DNA from 4 places in the Pradoshia sp. TA40_28 genome. Region 3 is predicted to be linked to each of the others. Evidence: riboswitches for the same ligand, from Rfam matches in the RefSeq annotation. Region 3 holds a riboswitch; each other region holds the start of a gene.
The links. Region 3 has a riboswitch for cobalamin ahead of AC58NB_RS08720 (ribonucleoside-diphosphate reductase subunit alpha). Riboswitches for the same ligand answer to the same signal wherever they lie in the genome.

Region 1 (5,234 bases), on a different contig from region 3:
TGATTTAATGGTTGGACCGATGTGGAGTGTTAATAAATGGGAAGTGTTGAATGCGATTGATGCTGAATTGAAGCACCGTAATAGCTATCAAGGAAAACTCTATATCCCTAATAAGGCTGCTGTGACATATGAAGCTTGATCGCATTCTCCCATTCGCAAGAATCCTACTAGAGAAATCTGTAAAGCCAGGTGATATTGCCATTGATTGTACAATGGGCAATGGGCATGATACCGTGTTTTTAGCAAATTTAACCGGTCCGGATGGACATGTATACAGTTTTGACATTCAGCAAACTGCTATAACTAAAACACAGGAGAGACTCATCTCAACCGGGCTTCAGGAACAGGTAACATTGATTCATGCTGGGCATGAGCGTTTGCAGGAATTTGTCCAACCCGATCGACCAGTGACAGGTGCTATCTTTAATTTAGGGTATTTGCCAGGCGGTGACAAAGAAATTATCACGATGGCTCCGACTACCATTCAAGCCGTCACTCAATTGCTCGAAATGATGGAACCAGAAGGTATTATTGTTCTCGTGATTTATCATGGGCATCCAGGCGGAGATCTCGAACGTGACGAAGTGATTAAATTCGTTACAGAGCTTCCACAGGATATGGCTCATGTACTGCAATACCGATTTATGAATCAAAAAAACAACCCACCATTTATTATCGCCATTGAGAAACGTTAAAAAAGTGTGAGTACTTATACTCACACTTTTTTCATAGAGTTCATTTATAAATCTCAGGGGTAAAAAAGATTTGCGGTTTTCCGGCGATTGGATGAGGGCGGCTCACCAGTTCCACTTCATATACAGATGAGAGTAACTCTTCATCGAGGAGTAACTCAATACTGCCATCCGCCACTTTTCTTCCATTTTTAAGCAAAGCACATCTGTCTGCATATAAAGCCGCCATATTTAAATCATGCAGAATGGCAACAACCGTTAACTCTTCCTCAATCTGAAGTCTCTTCAGTAAATTCAATAAATCAATTGTATGCTTAACATCCAAATGATTTGTAGGTTCATCGAGAAACAGGAGCTTTGGCTGTTGGGCCAGCGCTTTTGCTAAAAGGACCCGTTGTTTCTCTCCACCACTTAACGCTGAAAAATAGGTATGCTTAAATTTCAGTGTATCTGTTTGGGCCAGACACTTATCTACAATAGCGTAATCCTCAGTTTGATAATGATTAAAAAATCCTTTTCCCTGATAAGGATATCTTCCGAGTAAAACAATTTCTTCCACTGTAAAATCCAAACTCACTACATGTTCCTGGCTTAGCACAGCCGCTATTTTTGCTAATTCTCCGGCTTTATAGGAGGATGTTTGTCTACCTTGGATCGTTGTGGTTCCCGCTTTATATTCCATTTTCCCCAATATACTTTTAATCAGCGTTGTCTTTCCGCTTCCATTTGGTCCAAGAAGTGCAAAAAACTCTCCTTTTTCTACCTTTAATGAAAAATCCTGGAGCACCCGTTTATTTTTATGATAGCCTGCACTGAGGTTCTCTACATTTAACATGTCAAATTCCTTCTTTTTATCCGTTCTTTAATTAGTAAAATCGTAAATATCGGTGCACCAATTAAAGCCGTAATTACACCAATAGGCAATTCCTGTGGATTGATGATGACTCGAGCAATCATGTCAGCCAATATCAGATATCCTCCCCCGATGATCATCGATAAAGGAAGTAAATGCCTGTGGTCAGCACCCGATATAAGGCGAACTAGATGTGGAATGACCAATCCGACAAAGCCGATTGCTCCTGATACGGCAACTGCCGCACCTGTTAATAGGCCGGCACCTATAATGATCATGATTTTCTTGCGTTTCACGTTAATCCCATTGTATTGAGCAGATTGATCTCCAAGTGCCAATCCATTTAGTTCCCGGTAATGATACAGAATAATAGATGCCCCTATTACGAAGAAAGGAATTAGTATACTGAAGTGCCCCCAGTTTTTCATGGCCATGCTGCCCATAAGCCAGTTCAATACTTCTCTCATCTGATCTCCTGATGATAGGGCAATGATTAGAGAAACCAGCGCTCCAATAAATGAATTCATAATAATACCCGCTAGAATAATGGTTTCATTTGCATAGGTTACACTAGCTGCCCTTGTAATACCAAACACGACCAGCAAGGTTATAAAACTGAACACTATTGCAACAAGCGGCAAAGTGAAGTGACCAAAAAGAGCTATTTCTATATTAAAAAATAAGACGACCACTGCACCAACTGACGCTCCGGACGAAACACCAATGGTATATGGATCAGCGAGTGGGTTTTGCAGAAGTCCCTGGAAGGCAGCCCCTGCCAGAGCCAAACCCGCTCCTACAAATAATGCAATCAATACTCGTGGTAAACGTATATTCCAAATAATCATTTCAATATTTTTGGGACCTGTATAGAAAGATTCCTGACCGGTTATATTTTTTAAGAGGATCCCAATTATATCTTTAATCGACATGTCCACGCTTCCTATAAACAGGCCGAGCAATGCAGCTAACAGCATAAATAGGATACTCACTGTATAAATACCGGTTGTTCTTTTTTTATTTTTCATTTCTAAACTTCAATTCCTCTTTACTCCAACGGCGAACCTCGGATTATTCTTACACTTGTTCGAATTATATCTAACCGTTTCAAAACACAAAAAATCCTTAGCTCTGTAGGTATTGAGCTAAGGATTCACTTTTTTCCATTGTGAATACAATAAGCCTACTTTTCCCACCGAAAAATAAGTACAGTAACTTTAAAAGCAGGTTTCCTGGCTTATACTAATCAATTCCTGATTTAGTAATTACAGTAGCGGGGGCTGCAACGGCCTTTAACCGTTTTCCCTTTCACCCTCAAGATTCGAGGCACTTTTAAAGTATATAATTTGATTTCATTTTCATTTTTAAAGATTGACTGCCACTCAACTATCATCCTATAAGCCCGGCTTCTTTGGCAATTAATTTAAATGACTTTACTTTTGCCTCATAGGAATGAGTAATCGTTACAAGCATTATCTCATTTGTGTTGAACCGTTTTCTAAGCTCTTCTATTTTTTTCATAATCGTTTTTGGGGACCCGATAATCATTTTTCTTCTATTATAATCAATTCGCGCCGTTTCAAACTGAGACAAAGCCATTTCGTGAATTTCATTCGGGTGCGGAGTTCCCTCCCGGATAATTCCCTGTGAAAGAAATAGTAAGGATAAATCTAAAGATCCAGCCAAATATTCTGCCTCTTCATCTGTATCTGCACATATCGTAAATACGGTAACCATCCCTAAAGGTCTCTGTCCAAAATCGGATGGACAAAACGTTTCATAGTAATGCTTCATATTTTCTTCTGCATATTCACTGTTAATAAACAAAGCAAAATTATATGGTAACCCTTTTTGTGCAGCAAGAGAGGCACTTGATGAACTTGATCCAAGCATCCATAATTCCGGAGGAGCTTGAATAACAGGAGTGGCTGCTAATCCATAAAGAGGATGTAACTCAGGTAAATGATCATATAAATACCAAGTTAATTCATCCACCTGAACAGGAAACCTGTGAAGATCACTTAATCTGCCTTCCTGTAATGCACGCGTTGCTCTTGGCATCCCGCCAGGAGCTCTGCCGATGCCCAGATCTATTCTTCCTGGAGCTAAACCTGACAATACTCTGAAATTCTCCGCCACTTTATAAGCACTATAATGAGGTAGCATTACTCCACCAGTGCCGACTCTTAGCTTAACGGTTTGAGCAGCAATCCATGTCGCAAGGACTTCTGGCGATGAGCCAGCCAACCCTTGGCTATCATGATGTTCACTTACCCAAAATCTTGAATAACCCAACTCCTCAGCCAATTTTGCCAGTTTGACTGTATTAGCAAGCGCCTGCTCTGAAGGTTCTCCGACAGAACGTGGTGACTGGTCTAGAATACTTAACTTTATCCCATCCGTACCATCCCCTCACGATAAAATGCTATTATACTGGTCTTTATTTCTTTTTCATCCTTTTAAATGCATGATACAGCTTACTGTTCCAATAAAAGAAATACGCTGATTTGCCAGCTAATTTCAGCAGATTTCGGGTATACTGCCTAACCGCTTTCTGGCTCTTAACCTTGGAGTCGGCTAAATAAATACCCATTAACCCTTGATTAATCATCCTATGGAACTTACTATCTGGTATTTTCATGACATCTTCATTAGCTTGTTCAACGAAATAAGATAGCCTCTCAATCATTTGCTCTTCCGTATCATAATAGAAGCAGAAGTTCAAATCATTGCCAAGACGATCTTCCTCCTGATCAATAAAATAATCCAGCATAATATGCAATCCTTGAACATATGGGAAATAAGAATCATATATATCCCTTGCCATTTGCTCTGTGAATTCTGGACGGTAAGCATAGGAAACTAAGCAAAAAATACCTAATGTAGATCCTGCACAAGCGCTAAATTCATACCATGTTAAATCTTCTGGAAGCTCGTGTTTATTCTGACTGTACCACGTTTCTAATCTATGTACCCGCTCATCCCACTTAACATGCTTATGTATTTGTAAATCGCAATAATAGGAGCAAAGTTTTTTCAAATAAGGCTCTATATACCTGTAATGCTCCAGTTTTACTAAAATAGACTGACAGGTATGTACCAAATCTATTAAATACCCTCCGTCATCCTGATCCTCTCTAAGATCATAGTAATTCTGTGTCGAGCTCTCTGGATTTAGGGCATCCTTCATAGATTGATGTAATAAAGCAAAATCGTCAGGATCAAGCGATGTACTGCGGTCACATAAATTATCAAGATAATCACTGATCGTTTGATATGCTACAATAAATCGGATTACATCCTCTTTTCCTGCACCTGCAGCGAGAGCTAATATAGATCCTCCCTCACAATGAAATGTTTTATGGGCGATACTGGCCAGGGCCTGAGTACGCAGTTCTTCATTAGGGATTTTTTCAGCTTTTGCCTGCCACCCCGTCAATTCTCGATGAACAACTGGAAATATACCTCGGTATACTTCCTTTACCAGACCAATATCACTTTTGGGCAACTTCATATATGTTCCATCTCCTTAGAATCCTTAAACGATATATCCTATATTCCGTAATCGTGCTTCAATAAAACTCTTTGCATATAGGAATACATCTTCTCTCTCTGGCTCATTAAAAATTTCATGATATAGCTTCGGCCATTCTTTATAATGTTTTTCAGATGCCGGAAAGTAGTTAAAC
Region 2 (5,234 bases), on a different contig from region 3:
ATCGCTCCTGTTAATGAGACACTCATACCAGTCACTAATGAAGCGGTAATCAAAAGCAAATTACGGGTACGCTGTACGGATATCCCCATATTTTGCGCTTGATCTTCTCCGAGGAGAAAAATATCCAAGTGATTGGCATAATATAAAAAGACGCAAAGAGCTACTAAAACAGGACCAATCAATAGTTGTACATGGCTCCAATCACGACCGTTCAGGTTTCCCATCATCCACTGGACAATTTGCTGCATCACTCCCGCATTAGAAAAAGAGAGGAGCAGGGAGGTACAAGCTGACAAGAATGAACTAATGGCAATGCCCGTTAACAGCAATGTCAGCATCGAAGTTTTACCATGATTGGTCGCAATCCTGTAGACCGCAAAAAGCGTTACGGCGGATAAAATAAAACCCATTAACGGTACAAATAGAGAATGAATAGCCGCTAAACCAAAATAGATAGCCACTACGCCGCCGAAGACTCCGCCTGAGGAAACACCAATGATGCCCGGGTCAGCCATTGGGTTGCGAAACACACTTTGCATGACAACACCCGAGATCGCCAAGCCTGCTCCAACTAATCCAGCCACGACGACACGCGCTAAGCGAATCTGTACAAGAATCGTCTCATACATCGGATTATACTCAAATTGAACGAATGGGAGCAGTGAGAACAGCACTTTCATTGTTTCTGAAAATGGAACAATCACACCACCATACATCGTCGCTAGAAGTAATGACACAATCAACGTACAAACCAGGCAGCAAAAAACAAGTGCCTGCTTAGATTGCTTACTGACCATCATTTTTTACCATATAAAACTTGGTAAATATCTTCTGCACCTTCTATGATAAAGTGAGATGCTGTTGATAAATTGGCGCTATCAATTACATACACCTCATCATTCTTAAATGCCTTAATTTTTTTTAGGGCCGGATCCTTTTTCCATTCCTCAACAAAGGTTGCTTTTGAACCGTCATACTGCCAATCACTCGTAATGATGATGTCCGGGTTTAGCTCCACTAACTTTTCTTTTGATAGATTAGGATAATCGGGATACTCTTCACCCGTTATACCTGCTTCTGTGATGGCATTAATTCCACCAGCTAAGGTAATCATTTCTCCAATAGTGGTATTTTCTGTAACAGATGAATTTTGTTGTGTCCAGTAAACCACGCGTTTTTTCTCCGCCTCGGCCTCTCCTTTCTTTTTCAGAGCAGCCATCCGCTCCTCTACATCAGCTATGATGTCAGCGGCCTTTTTCTCTTCTCCTACAATCGCCCCTACTTCCTTAAGACCTGCTAAAACGCCTGAAAAGGATGAATCATCTTTTATTTGATAGGTTGTTATATCCGCAGACTCCAATTGATTGAGTACCTCCGGGTCAACATAGGATGGGATCAACACTAAATCAGGTTCTAACGATAGGACCAATTCGGAAGTGACCGTTTCAATTTTCGTATCAATTCCTTTTGTTAAATCAGCAACATTTGAAATACCAGGGTCTGTTGATAATTTAGTAACGGCTGCAACCTGATCCTGTCCAACTAAAGGAAGCAAGTATTCATCAATCGCCAATGTTGTTGAAACAATATTTGTTGGCTTTTCTTTTATCGTAACCTCTTCCCCGCGGCCGTCTGTAAACGTTTTGGGATAAACCCCTGTTTCTTGGTTTTCTTTTAGTTTTGTCTCTTGCTTCTGATTGTCTACTGTCTCATTACCGCAAGCAACTAGTGCAGGAACGGATAAGAACAAGAGAAGCATAAAGCTTGCCATCTTTTTCATCTCACTATCTCCCTTTATAAAAAATTATTTATATTTAGCGTGTTTACGCTGAAATATTGAAACAAAAAAAGCCTGTTTTCCTAAATAAGGAAAACAGGCTTGATTGATGTACAGACTAAAAAAACCCTGTCAAAAATCACGCAAAGATACAGTATCTCTGCGTTCGCCAATCCTTTTCCCTCCGAAAAGTAAGCATACACAATCATAAGCAGGTTTCCTGACTCTGAGCTTCCTCTTACTCTCACACCTTCCCTCGTTAGAGGTGGTCACGTGATTTCATCAGCTCTTACAGTAGCGGGGGCTGCTCCAGATTCACACTGGATTCCCTTTTACCTCACCAAAGTGAGCACTTATGTTTGTTCTGAAATTTCATATAACTAAATAGTATCATGGTAAAGATCAAAACGGAAGATATTATCGAATGAAAAGGATGCTAATTCAAATTAAAAAATAAAATTTAATAGCCAGTGCAGTAAAATTTCATTTTGCAGAAATGATCAAATGACAGATTCTACCAAAAAGAAACTTTCACTGTTCTCAATTCAATCAATGAGCCTACCCGGATTCCATGATTTTACTCAAACAAGTATAAAGTTATCCTAAATAAGGATTTCCCTTTTGACCAACCCAAATGTCAGACTGCTCTAGTAATGCACCGATTCGAAGTAACCAATCCTCTTTCCCCTTAGGTGCCATTAGTTGTACCCCTAGCGGCAGTCCTTTAGCAGTTAAATGTATAGGTAAACTGATAGCCGGCTGGCCAATAATGTTCGCAAGCTGCGTGAATGGAGTATAGGTTAAACTCGGTTTAAACATCTCATAGACCAATGCTAATTGTTCAGATGAATGTAATTCATCTACTTTTAATAATTGTGAGCTCTGTTCAGGTGTATGGGTCAATTCTCCAACCCTTGGTGCTGGGTGAGCTGTTGCCGGTGTGAGATATAAATCAAATTCCTCATTGAACTTTGCCATTTTCGCAGCGGCTGTATCCCATTCAGCTATACTGCGTGTAAATTGAACGGCTGATACATTTTGTCCAGCCGTTTTGAGAACCCAAGTGACGATTTCTATATCATTTACCGTAATAGGACGACCAATAGCTTCTTCAATTGAAAGAATATCAGCTGCCATCTCCCCGCTATTCATAATATAGTAATTTTCCATTAGACGGATTCCATCTACGCCGTTCTCACGTTCTTCAACGCTAAACCCTGCCTGCTCGAGCCATTTCACTGTCTTATGTACCGCTTTTACTGCCTCTTCACTGACTTGTGTACCTACCGGAGATTTAGTAGAGAAAGCTATTTTAAACGATTTTTTCAGCGGTTTCGAAAGTTCTTCTAAATAACTTCCATTAAATAATGGTACCTGAAAGGCCGTATCCGGCTGAATGATTTGCAATGCATCCAGCATTGCTGCGCTATCACGGATGGTTTTTGTTAAGGCAAAATCACCTGCCGCTCCATGCCATTGACGCCCTACCCCCGGACCAACCGGAGTCCTGCCCCTTGTTGTTTTTAATCCAACTAAACCAGTAAAGGATGCCGGAATACGAATGGAGCCCCCTCCATCACTGGCTCCGCTGATCGGTACCATGCCTGAGGCTGTGCTGGCAGAAGCCCCACCGCTTGACCCGCCAGGTGAATAATCTAAATTCCATGGATTACGTGTAGGTCCATAAACAACAGGCTCTGTAATATTCTTTACGCCAAATTCCGGTGTACTCGTTTGTCCAATAATCACAAACCCTGCCTCACGAATTTTCCTCACATAATTAGAGTCACGTTTTGCGATCCGATTTAAAAGCAGTTTTGAACCAGCGGTAATCGGTTCATCTTTAATGGCTTGAGACAAATCCTTTAATAAAATAGGGACCCCTGCAAAAGGGCCCTGAATGGATTCTGACTTTTCTGCCTCTATTAATGCCTTTTCCATTCTTGTTCTAACAACGGCATTTAAATTAGGGTTAAGTGCATTAATTTGCTCGAATGCATCCTCTATTATTTCTTTAGAGGATAGATGTTTTTCTTTTATAAGCTTAGCCAACCCAAGACCATCATAGTTGGCATAATTTCTTAAATTCATGTAATGTGACACTCCTAATTTCTGAACTATTATTTAATTTACTATTCTTTTTCACTTAGACCAATAGCTGACTTCGTATTTTTATTTGATTATTATCCAATTATTTAGTCTATGTACCAGAAACATCATTGTCAGTTCGTGATTCACTGCATCTGAATTGAATGAATTAGTCATTTATCTACCCCAAGAATTCACACTCATTACTTTCAGAGCTTATAAGTAACAATTAATTCGTACAGACGCTGCAGTCCATCTTCCCCCTCAAAACGGTTCATTTTATCCATTATCATCTGTCTGTTCTTGAATACAGTTTCGACTGTTTTTGATAAAATACTTTCCGTTAGCTCATCCTCTTCAATGACATGAGCAATTCCCTGTTTCTTAAATGATTCAGCATTCATAATCTGATCTCCCCTGCTGGCTTGTTTTGATAATGGGATTAGAATCATCGGTATTTTTAAACTTAAAAATTCAAATATAGAATTTGACCCAGCTCTTGAGATCACTATATTGGTCATAGCTAATAGATCAGCTAATCCTTGATTTATATATTCAAATTGCGCATATCCATTTAACTGAATCGTAGGATCAACTTTCCCTTGTCCGCATAAATGAATGATATTAAAGGTTTTAAGTAATGTATTTAAATTTGAACGAACAGCCTGATTGATTATTTCAGAACCCTGACTGCCTCCCATAATCAACAAACCTGGCTTCCTCACTTTAAACTGGCACAGTTTCATTCCAGTATTTGCGTTGCCCCTACGTAATTCCCCTCTTACGATAGGTCCTAAGAAAAAAGCTTTTTCTGCGGGAATATGATTTTTAGCCTCCGGAAAGGTATAACAAATCTTTTGAACAAATGGCAAGGATAGTTTATTTGCCAACCCTGGTGTAATATCTGATTCATGCGAAATAATCGGTATTTTGCGACTTGCACCAGCAAGTATAACCGGAACAGAAACAAATCCACCTTTTGAAAAGATAATCGATGGCTGTATTTGCTTGATTATTCTTCTTGACTGCATGATACCTTTCACGATATTAAATGGATCTTTGACATTCTTTACATCTATATATCTGCGAAGTTTACCCGTTGAAATAGACAAATAGGTTACATCCTTAAATTCTTTAATTAAGGAAACTTCAATTCCATTCTTAGATCCTATGTAATAAATCTCCCAACCTCGTTCCAACAAATAAGGGATTAAGGCCAAATTGACAGCAACATGCCCCGTTGATCCCCCACCCGTTAATACAATTTTATTTTTCATATTTTAACCTCCGACCAACCGTGAGATTTTCCGATAGTCCATATGATAGGTCCTAAACCTATGCCTATAAGATTTAATCAGGAATGGGTTAC
Region 3 (5,234 bases):
TAAAAATAAACGGATATTAGTCCTTTCCCATAGTAATCAGGCAGTCGATGTTCTGCTGGCTGAGATTACGGGATTTGTTAAACGAGCAGATCGTTTTCAAGAAGGGGATATATTACGGTATGGCTCTCAAACTGGTGAAGGTCTGCTGATGCATGGGGATATTTTGCCGGGTAAGTTATTGGAAAGCCATGATGGGCAATTAGTAAAGGAAAGAGACTCCATTGCGGAAGAAAAGAGATTGCTCAAAAAGGATCTATCTATGTCATTCAGCGTGCGTGACTCAGAGCAACTGCTTGATCTGGAAAAAAAGCTGGGTAGAATCCTGGAGAAAATACGGCAAAAAGAAGTCCACCTCTTAAAAAATGCGTATATAATAGGCACGACCTTGGCTAAAGCTGCGATGGATTCAAGTATATATGAACAAGAGTATGATCTTGTTTTGATTGACGAAGCTAGTATGGCCTTTATCCCACAAATTGCTTTTGCCGGCTCTCTTGCCAAGCGGTGTATTATTTGTGGAGACTTTAAGCAATTGCCTCCTATCGCCGTTTCGCGTGGCGAACTGGTAGATCGATGGTTGAAAGAAGATATTTTTCACCGTGCCGGGGTCGCCGATATCGCGCGTGGTGGGAAACTTCATACGCATCTGTTTCTTTTAAAAGAACAGCGGAGAATGCATCCGGATATATCTGCTTTCACGAATCAATATGTTTATAACTCATTAGTCGGAGATCATCCAAGTGTTCATGTAAATAAAAAAGAAATCGTCTCAAGGTCGCCCTTCCCAGACCGTGCGTCGGTATTATTAAATACTAGCTTTACCGGAGAGCATTGCTTCACAGGTACTTCCTCGGGTTCTAGAATGAATTTGATGAATCTGTTATTATCCTTTCAGATTATACATGAAGCTTATAGCAGTGGTACCAAATCAATTGGTTATGCAACTCCATACCGAGCCCAGGCGCAGTTGATGGAGACGTTAATTAAAGACTTATATCAAGATGAGAATGGTCTGCATGATATTTTGGCTGCTACAGTCCATCGTTTCCAGGGAAGTGAACGGGAACTAATGGTATTTGACAGTGTGGATAGTTATCCTCAAAATCGGGCTGGTATGTTATTGACTGGAAGGGAAAGTGAACGACTTCTTAATGTTGCAATCACAAGGACCAAAGGAAAGCTGATTCATGTTAGCGATGTGGAGTTTATTGAATCAAAAGTTTCTCATTCCAAGACCCTTCATCAACTTGTGCAATATCAGATGAAACGAAACCAAATGATCAATATGGACCAAATAGGCAAGTGGATTACGAATCACCATCCGAAATTACAATGGATTTATGCACGAAATTTAGAGGGATTTTATCAAGATATAAAACAAGCCCATTCATCGATTATTCTCTCCTTGCCAAATTCGAGTGTTCTATCACAAGAGTTTGTTCAACGAGTAAAAACAAGGAATTCAAGGGCAAAGTTAATGATATACTCTCCTGATTCCCATACCTATTTAGATCCTGATATCCATCTTCAGAACGGTCCAAGTTTCAGCTTCGTCATTATGGATCAAAAAGTATTCTGGCTTGGAATTCCGCTTGAAGCGAATAGGCGCGTTCAACCGCCGTACATTGGGATTCGGTTGGAATCTGAAGCATTTGTTAATCATTTTTTGCAGCAACTGCCAAAATAATTGGCAGGATATTGATTGCTATTTTCAGTTATTAGATTTATAATTCTATATGTTGATATTATTGAAATTTTTAAATACTATATATTGAGTTTAACGTGTTAAAGGTGTCGAATACGACTTAATAGGGAATCCGGTGAAAATCCGGAACTGTACCCGCAACTGTAAATGCTGATGAAATAAGTAAACCACTGTAGATCAATCTATGGGAAGGACTTAGAGTAAAATGACGCATGAGTCAGGAGACCTGCCTTTTTCACTAGTTTACCTTTATCGGGAGCAATGAAGGTGGAACAGAGAACATGGCAATTTTGGCACATTTCAATTTTGTTATTATTTCTATTCCCATTGCTGATTAAAGGCAATGGGATTTTTTGCGTGGAGAAAATCAAAACTATTCGGTGGTTCTGAGAAATCCTGATTCAACAAAATATGTCGTATCAGAAGGTATGGTCTTTATGCGATGGTTTGGTAGCTCAAAAATTTAAATTGGGTCAAGCTTTACCATTCAGGAGGAGCTCAAACCAAAGAATCCTATCATTACAAGAGTATGCATTAGAGAAATGGCAGTGAAAAATAAGGGGGAAAAATGATGGTACTATCATACGATACACAAGATCATAGTCAATATAGCAAGATAGAAATCAGCAATTTGGAGAGCATTGAAACATATATAAAAAAATGTGTAAAACCCTATCCTTCCTTATATTCAGCAGAAGAATATATCGAAAAAATTATGACGGCACTGGAATATAAATTTGACTATAACAAGGAAGAATTGGTGAATTTATTCGTACTCAGTGCCGTAGAGCGCATATCTGCCGATGAACCGGATTGGACATATGTAGCAGCGGCTATTTATTTAGATCGTTTATATGAATTAGCTTCCCAAAACAGGGGCTATGAGCTGAAAAATAAATACGGAAAGCTCTATCAGCTTGTTCTAACATTGACTGAAATGGGTATCTATCATCCTGCCTTATTGGATGTGTATACAGAAGAAGAGATTAACAGTCTCTCGGCACTTATCGAACCGTCAAAAGATCAATTATTTACGTATATTGGCATTCGTACATTGGCAGATCGCTATTTAGCTAAATCGCATAATGGCAGACTATATGAACTTCCTCAAGAGCGGTTTATGATTATTGCTATGACGTTGATGATGAATGAACCAGAAAACAAAAGGCTTGAATTAATAAAAGAATCCTATTGGGCATTATCCAATCTTTATATGACGGTGGCGACTCCTACGCTTGCTAATGCCGGGAAAAGCTATGGCCAGTTATCCAGTTGTTTTATTGATACGGTCGATGATAGTTTGCAGGGAATTTATGATTCGAACACGGATATTGCCAATCTATCAAAAAATGGTGGCGGAATAGGTGTTTATTTAGGAAAGATAAGGGCCAGGGGCAGTGATATTAAAGGCTTCAAGGGTGTTTCCTCAGGGATTATTCCATGGATGAAGCAATTAAACAATACTGCTGTCAGTGTGGACCAATTGGGCCAAAGGCAGGGCGCTATCGCTGTTTACCTGGATGTTTGGCATAAAGATATTTTCACCTTTCTTGAAGCCCGTCTGAATAATGGCGATGAACGTTTCCGTACTCATGATTTATTTACCGGTGTATGCATTCCAGATTTATTTATGGAGCGTGTTAAGGAACGCGGCACATGGTATTTATTTGATCCGCATGAAGTCAGGAAGGTCATGGGCTATTCTCTTGAAGACTATTTTGATGAAGAAAAAGAAAATGGGCAATTTAGACAAAAATATGAAGAGTGTGTTAACCATCCGGAGCTTTCGAAAAAGGAAATACCGGCAATAGAAGTGTTTAAGGCAATCATGATTTCTCAGCTTGAAACGGGAACGCCCTATATGTTTTATAGGGATACGGTCAATCGCTTAAATGCCAATCGTCATAAGGGAATGATTTATTGCAGTAATTTATGCACAGAAATTACGCAAAATCAAAGTCCAACAACGGTGATTGAACAAAGAACGGAGGATGGGAAAATTATTATCGAAAAAACACCCGGAGATTTTGTTGTCTGTAATCTATCCTCCATCTCTCTGGCCAAAGCTGTAAGGGAAGATGTGCTTGAACGATTAATAACGGTACAGGTTAGAATGCTTGATAATGTCATCGATTTAAATAATATACCAGTCATTCAGGCGAATATAACGAATAAAAATTATCGTGCGATCGGACTTGGTACATTTGGCTGGCATCATTTGCTGGCATTAGAGGGCATTGCTTGGGAATCGGAGAAAGCAGTTGAATACTGTGACCGTTTATACGGAAAAATTGCTTATTTAACCATCAAATCAAGTGTAGATTTAGCTAAAGAGAAAGGCGCCTATCCATATTTTGGCGGGTCTGATTGGGAAAGCGGAGCGTATTTTGACCAAAGAGGCTATCATTCTGAAGTGTGGAATGAGTTGAAAACTGATGTCCATACATATGGGATTCGAAATGGCTACCTTATGGCTGTGGCTCCAAATTCATCAACTGCCATCATTGCTGGTTCTACATCTGGAATTGACCCAATTTTCAGAAGGGAGTATTCCGAAGAGAAAAAGAACTATCGAATTCCAGTGACTGCACCTGATTTGAATCTGGAGACGATGTGGTATTATAAATCCGTTTATTTAATTGATCAAAAATGGAGCATCCTCCAAAATGCGCGTCGTCAAAAGCATATTGATCAGGGGATTTCGTTTAATCTGTATGTCCGCAATGATATTAAAGCACGTGATTTATTAGATTTGCATCTGCTTGCATGGGAGACTGGTTTAAAAACAACTTATTATGTACGTTCTACATCAAGTGCTGTTATAGAAGAATGCGAAAGCTGCCAATAATGATGAGGAGATTATAAAATGGACACAAAAACAATCGTAGAAAAAAGAAAATTAGTTGACCGGGATGCACCGAATAGCTCAACGGGGATTATTAATGGAAAAAATTCGAATATTTTAAATTGGGACGATGTGCGTTATCCATGGGCTTATCCAAAATATAAAGTGATGCTCTCTAATTTCTGGACACCTTTTGAAATTAATATGTTGAATGACGCGAAACAGTTCCCCAATCTATCAGAGATTGAACAGGAATCTTTTTTGAAAATTATCGGCTTGTTAGCTTTACTTGACAGTATCCAATCTGACTATGCTAGTAAAGTTGCTGATTATTTGACCGATTCCTCGTTGAATGCCTTAATGATTATGCTGGCACAGCAGGAAGTGATTCATAATCACTCGTATTCGTATGTATTATCGAGTATCGTCCAAAAGAGTAAGCAAGATGAGGTTTTTGAATATTGGAGAACAGAAGAAATCCTCCGTAAACGCAATGATTTTATTACGGATGGCTATCGGGATTTCACAGAAAGCCCAACGATTGAAAACCTGCTCAAATCCATCATTTATGATGTTATTCTGGAAGGACTCTTCTTTTATTCGGGCTTTGCTTTCTTTTACAATTTGGCCAGAAACCAAAAGATGGTGGCAACATCGACGATGATTAATTATATAAACCGGGAC
Region 4 (5,234 bases), on a different contig from region 3:
TAAAATGAATGTAGTCTACCACCTGCACCCTAACGGCAATGGTTTCGTTTTTGCTGAAGGAATACCAGGTTATCGAGTTGATCATAAAGGTTTGGTAAACATCAGAGATTTTTCTGCTGAGCAATTAGAAACAATTCTATCCAAATCTATTCAACTTCTTTCTACTGAACCGCATGAAGACCAAAAGGTCGATTCGAATGGTGAAGAAGAAACTTGGACAAACAATGAAGGTCATACTCTTACCTTGGTACTAGAGGAAGATATGTGGAATGTATACGCAGGCTTAAATCTGGATGGAACGTTTCCTTCCTATAATGAAGCAAAATCATATTTAATGGAAGAAGGATTCCATAAACAAGCTTAACCAAAAAGCCCATTGGTTCTCATTATCCAATGGGCTTTATATTTATCCAAGAGACTGTATCATTCCACCCACCTATCAGTTGATTATTTACCGGAAAACTCTGCCTTCCTTTTCTTAAAAAAGGAGCTAATTCCTTCCATGGCATCTTCTGATTGGGCTATTTTTAACATATTATCCAATTCAATTGAGATTCCGTCTTCCAAAGAAACTTCTGTCCCTCTTATGACAGAATCAAGGATTCCTTTAATCGCGAGTGGCGGCCCTTCAGCTAGTCTGGTTGCGATTGCTAAGGATTCAAATTTCAGCATATTAACAGGTACAACTTTATTAATTAAACCATATTCAAATGCTTTAATCGCTGAAATTTTTTCACCGCTTAACATTAATTCAAGTGCCCGCCTGCGGCCAATCAATCTTGGCAACCGTTGCGTTCCTCCATAACCAGGCATAATTCCAAGTTTAATTTCAGGTAGAGCAAACTCTGCTGTATTCGCAGCTATAACCAAGTGGCAGGCCATTTGCAATTCATTTCCTCCGCCTAAGGCATGACCGTTTATACTGGCGATGATGGGTTTTGGAAATGACTCTATTCGATTAAATAAGTCATGCATACCTTGAATCGTTGCCCTTGCTTTTTCCGGCTCCGCCAAATCAGCAAATTCATTCACATCGGCTCCAGCTGAGAAAGATTTATCTCCTGCTCCGGTTAAGATAATTGCCCTAATATCATTGTTAGTTTCTATATCATCTAAATAAGTCCCAATTTCATATAATGTATCCCTATTCAATGTATTAAGGGGAGGTCGATTAATCGTAATGAAAGCTACCTTTTCATTTACTTCCAATAAACAATTTTGTCCCATTATCCTGCCTCCCTTTCTATTATTATGGCAATTGCCTGACTAAAACCAATACACATGGTGGCCAGACCATAAAGCCCGTTTGTCCGTACCAACTCATTTAAAAGAGTAACGATAATACGAGCCCTAAAGCGGATGTCATAGAGCAATTGCACCGCCATATGGATTCACCTTTTCCATACATTGAGCTGGATACGCGTAAAACCAGCACTCAATAAGCCTAAGCGATAAACCCCATTGAGCACTTGCCATGAGTGATTATTTCTTTTTCTAACCAAAGCAACACTGATTAAATCATTGGTATCTGTGCGAACTATTAGAAGGTATTCTATCTGTCTGGCATTTTTCAGCGGATTTATTTCCCGTCAATGATCTATCTTTGTTTACTTTTCTAATTTACAGCTTATGCTGATTAGCATAAACTACGAGCCTATCATTCTAATCCCACATGTGAGTGTGAATACGTATTGGTATTATCATATCTACATAAAAGGAAAATTTCAACAATATTATCGGAATATTCAAATTATTTAATTCGAAAAAAAAAGAGCTTCCCTTCATGTAGGGAAGCTCTCAAGTGGAATGGTTATTTAAAAGTTTCAGGATAGATTTTTTCAGCTAACAATTGCAATCCTTCTGTTAAACGCGGTCCCGGGCGTGACACCGTATCGTTATTGACATCGTAAATTTGCTTATTTTTAACAGCTTTTACCTCAGACCAAGCCTTTCTTCCATATATCTGTTCTTCAGGATTTTCAATATAATAGCCGTATGTAGTAATAATGACATCAGGATTGCGCTCAATGACTTGTTCTTCACTCATCGTAACCCATCCATTTTGATCGGCGGCGATATTTTCCGCGTGAATGATTTCTAGCATATCTCCCATAAAGGTTCCGCTGCCTGCCGTATATAAATCTGGGGAGGAAGATACCTCAATCCATACTTTCTTTTTATCTTTTATTTTGCTGGCTTTCTCTTTAATGGTTGCCACTTCTTTTTTCATATCATTAATCATTTCTTCACCCTTTTCGGATGTTCCGGTAGCCTTTGCAATTAACTCAATTGTTCCATATGCTTCTTCAAATGAATTGGCATCAGGAACTATAACTACATCAATATCAGCTGTTTGAAATTGCTTGATTGTATCCTTGGCGTTAGTAAAATGGCTTGCCGAAAGTAAAACAAGATCAGGATTTAATTCCAATACTTTTTCAACATTAATCTCTAAGCCGCCGACTTTTGGTTTGTTAGCTGCCTCAGTTGGATAATTACAATAATCAGATACCCCAACGATTTTCTCACCAAGACCAAGTGCATAGGCAGTTTCAGTATTGCTTGGCAATAAAGAAACAATAGCTTCAGGTTTTTCCTCAATTTTAATTTTTTCTCCTGAACCATCTTTCACCTCAATCGGAAAGGAAGATGATGTGGATTCAGGACCCTCTTTTTTCTGAGTCGAGTCATCATTAGATGATGAACATCCATACATAAAAATGGATAACATAAAGGTTAAAACCACTAAAAATAAATTGTTTTTCTTTTTCAACACTGTTATTCCCCCATATTCTTAAATAATAAAAAAAGCCTTAGCTCAAGGAAAAGCTAAGGCGGCGTCCTATACTAAACAACAGGCTCAGGCTACCCTACTCTTCCCTCCGAAAAATAGTACATAAAATGAAAAAGCAGGTCTCCTGGCTTAACGCATCAATTTACTTTGATTTACCTTCCTATGCTCAAAATGGCGAGCCAGTGGTTTACCAAATCATTTCATCCACGCACACAGTAGCGGGGGCTGCACCGGAATGACACCGGTTTCCCTATTATCCTTATAAATAAGGCACTCTTTCAATTCTTTATATTCAAATTTCTTTTATGATCTGTTATGTAAGATTATCTTAATCTTCTTCGTATTCAAGATCAGTGTGTTCTTTGCAAAATTGCAATACCATGGATAACTCATCATCCTCAAGCTCAAAATCCAGAACACTTTGTGTTTCATTTTCTATAAACTCATACTTTGTAATTGAATCCTTATTTTCATCCATTACATATATAACACGTAAAAGTAACCCTTTTTCGGTATAGAGCTCATCATCCTCAGGAACAGCCACTTCCAGTAAATATTCATATCTATCTCCGGGGAGAATTCCAAATGGGTCTTCCAGTTTTTCCACTGTGTAACTTTGTATCTCAATCATGTTTATCAACCTTTCTGAATTGCCTATGTATTATTATACATGTTCCTTTTCGATATTAAACATTTTACCCCATTATTCAACTTGTTTTAAGAATATATTTTAATTGTTAATCGAAAACTATAGTAAACCATTTCTAACAGAGGAGTTTATTATGCGTATTTTACCTGTTATCACTTTGCTTATTATCCAACTTTTCATTCCAATAGAATCATTTGCAAAAACAGCCTACCTCAGTTTCGATGATGGACCCTCAAACTGCACACAGGATATTCTTGATATTCTTAAAACTCAGGATGTCAAAGCAACCTTTTTTGTAACCGGAACGGCAAGTCCCGGACATATGTATTTGTATAAAGAAATTGTTAAAAATGGTCATGCCCTTGGGTTACATTCCTATTCCCATAATTATTCTGAAATTTATCGATCTAAGGATTCATTTTTTAAAGATATTAATAAACTGGAAACATTCTTAAAAGAAGAAGTAGGCGAAAGCCCAAAAATTTTACGCTTTCCTGGTGGCTCCAATAATTATGTTGCTAAACAATATGCTGGTACTAATTTAATGAAGCAATTAAAAACTGAGGTAACAGAGAGGGGATATAAATATTATGATTGGAATTGTGATGCCAATGATGGATTGAATCCTCCGATTCCAGAAAAAAAATTACTTAACTTAATTATGAGAGGAGTAGATGAAAAGGAAAATCTTTATATCCTCCTGCACGATTTTAATAGCAATACAACAATTGTCGATGGACTACCGGAAATCATTCGTCGTCTAAAACATAAAGGTTACACTTTTAAAATTATGGACGAGACAACTCCACCTTTGGAATTTTAGATATATGTGTAATCTGGCTCGCTTTGAAAATATATAGCAGCGGATTTTCCGTCAGAGGTTGTTGTGCGGGAACTCATTTATATTTATAAAAACGGGGCGGGGACATAATCTAATTTAATAATGGTATGTAGAATGACCAAAATCTATTGAAACAAATAAAACACGAACTATTAGGGGGAATATCACTTATGTCCCAGCCCCGTTTCAAATTGTAGACAAAAGGAATTCAGAATGGCCCTTAAGGGACCAATTTCTGAATTCCTTATTTTTTACCTTATTCACGAATTTTGGACCTTCCCAAGTCCAATTATAAAAAACACTGAGAATTTCTGTCTTATACCGTGGAAACCCATATATGAAGCAGTATCCTATTTTCTGCAGAATGGGAGAGACTCCTGCGGGAAGAACAAGCGTACCCTAGACCCCGCAGCGCAGAGCGCGAGGAGGCTTGATGCTTGCCCGCGGAAAGCGAGCCCATTCTGTAGAAAATAGTGTTAACCGAATAGGAAAGAATAGCGAAAAAAAAGACTGTAAACAAGGTCCCTAAAAAATAAGGGGTTTGTCTACAGTCTGAAACGCTTTTTAATAAAGGGCGTTTGTTTCATTATTCAACTACAAGATAATTTCCATGTTCCATATTGATCACGTACTCCGGCTTTGGAGGCTTGCCGCCATGCTCCTTAATTTTCGCTTTATGGCCTGCAATGTGCTCAGGACTCTTCTCCCATGCTTTCCACGCTTCCTCTGATTCCCAGCGGATGATCATGACAACTTCCTCTTCCCCACGTGTTGTTTTCTTCACTAACAACTCACGGCTGATAAAGCCTTCACGTTGCTCTAACAAGGATGGTCCTTGGTCTGGCTTCTTTTTAAAACGTTCTAATACCTTATCTGAATTACCTTCTGTTACTGTCCATTTACGAAGTTGAACGAACATCCTTATCGCCCCTTTTATGAAAAAGCATGCC

Region 1: another riboswitch for cobalamin. It lies ahead of AC58NB_RS05965 (FecCD family ABC transporter permease); the one in region 3 lies ahead of AC58NB_RS08720 (ribonucleoside-diphosphate reductase subunit alpha).
Region 2: another riboswitch for cobalamin. It lies ahead of AC58NB_RS02385 (ABC transporter substrate-binding protein); the one in region 3 lies ahead of AC58NB_RS08720 (ribonucleoside-diphosphate reductase subunit alpha).
Region 4: another riboswitch for cobalamin. It lies ahead of AC58NB_RS16930 (ABC transporter substrate-binding protein); the one in region 3 lies ahead of AC58NB_RS08720 (ribonucleoside-diphosphate reductase subunit alpha).

What each region holds. Positions count from the first base shown of each region.
Region 1 covers NZ_JCATZO010000003.1:389,676-394,909, forward strand. Annotated here, with positions in the region: gene mnmL (tRNA modification radical SAM protein MnmL/YtqA) at 1-139, shown strand, start outside; gene mnmM (tRNA 5-(aminomethyl)-2-thiouridylate-methyltransferase MnmM) at 129-695, shown strand; gene AC58NB_RS05960 (ABC transporter ATP-binding protein) at 736-1,527, opposite strand; gene AC58NB_RS05965 (FecCD family ABC transporter permease) at 1,521-2,573, opposite strand; cobalamin riboswitch at 2,751-2,894, opposite strand; gene AC58NB_RS05970 (LLM class flavin-dependent oxidoreductase) at 2,935-3,939, opposite strand; gene tbcS (tetraprenyl-beta-curcumene synthase) at 3,986-5,059, opposite strand; partial or broken gene AC58NB_RS05980 (serine aminopeptidase domain-containing protein) at 5,084-5,234, opposite strand, start outside.
Region 2 covers NZ_JCATZO010000002.1:67,303-72,536, forward strand. Annotated here, with positions in the region: gene AC58NB_RS02380 (FecCD family ABC transporter permease) at 1-797, opposite strand, end outside; gene AC58NB_RS02385 (ABC transporter substrate-binding protein) at 797-1,780, opposite strand; cobalamin riboswitch at 1,971-2,149, opposite strand; gene AC58NB_RS02390 (amidase) at 2,375-3,868, opposite strand; gene murG (undecaprenyldiphospho-muramoylpentapeptide beta-N-acetylglucosaminyltransferase) at 4,075-5,142, opposite strand; gene AC58NB_RS02400 (histidine phosphatase family protein) at 5,220-5,234, opposite strand, start outside.
Region 3 covers NZ_JCATZO010000005.1:189,969-195,202, reverse strand. Annotated here, with positions in the region: gene AC58NB_RS08725 (AAA domain-containing protein) at 1-1,687, shown strand, start outside; cobalamin riboswitch at 1,773-1,953, shown strand; gene AC58NB_RS08720 (ribonucleoside-diphosphate reductase subunit alpha) at 2,277-4,553, shown strand; gene AC58NB_RS08715 (ribonucleotide-diphosphate reductase subunit beta) at 4,572-5,234, shown strand, end outside.
Region 4 covers NZ_JCATZO010000020.1:11,459-16,692, reverse strand. Annotated here, with positions in the region: gene AC58NB_RS16945 (hypothetical protein) at 1-364, shown strand, start outside; gene AC58NB_RS16940 (enoyl-CoA hydratase/isomerase family protein) at 448-1,227, opposite strand; gene AC58NB_RS16935 (hypothetical protein) at 1,227-1,385, opposite strand; gene AC58NB_RS16930 (ABC transporter substrate-binding protein) at 1,811-2,731, opposite strand; cobalamin riboswitch at 2,892-3,087, opposite strand; gene AC58NB_RS16925 (DUF6509 family protein) at 3,123-3,425, opposite strand; gene AC58NB_RS16920 (polysaccharide deacetylase family protein) at 3,577-4,266, shown strand; gene AC58NB_RS16915 (antibiotic biosynthesis monooxygenase family protein) at 4,871-5,203, opposite strand.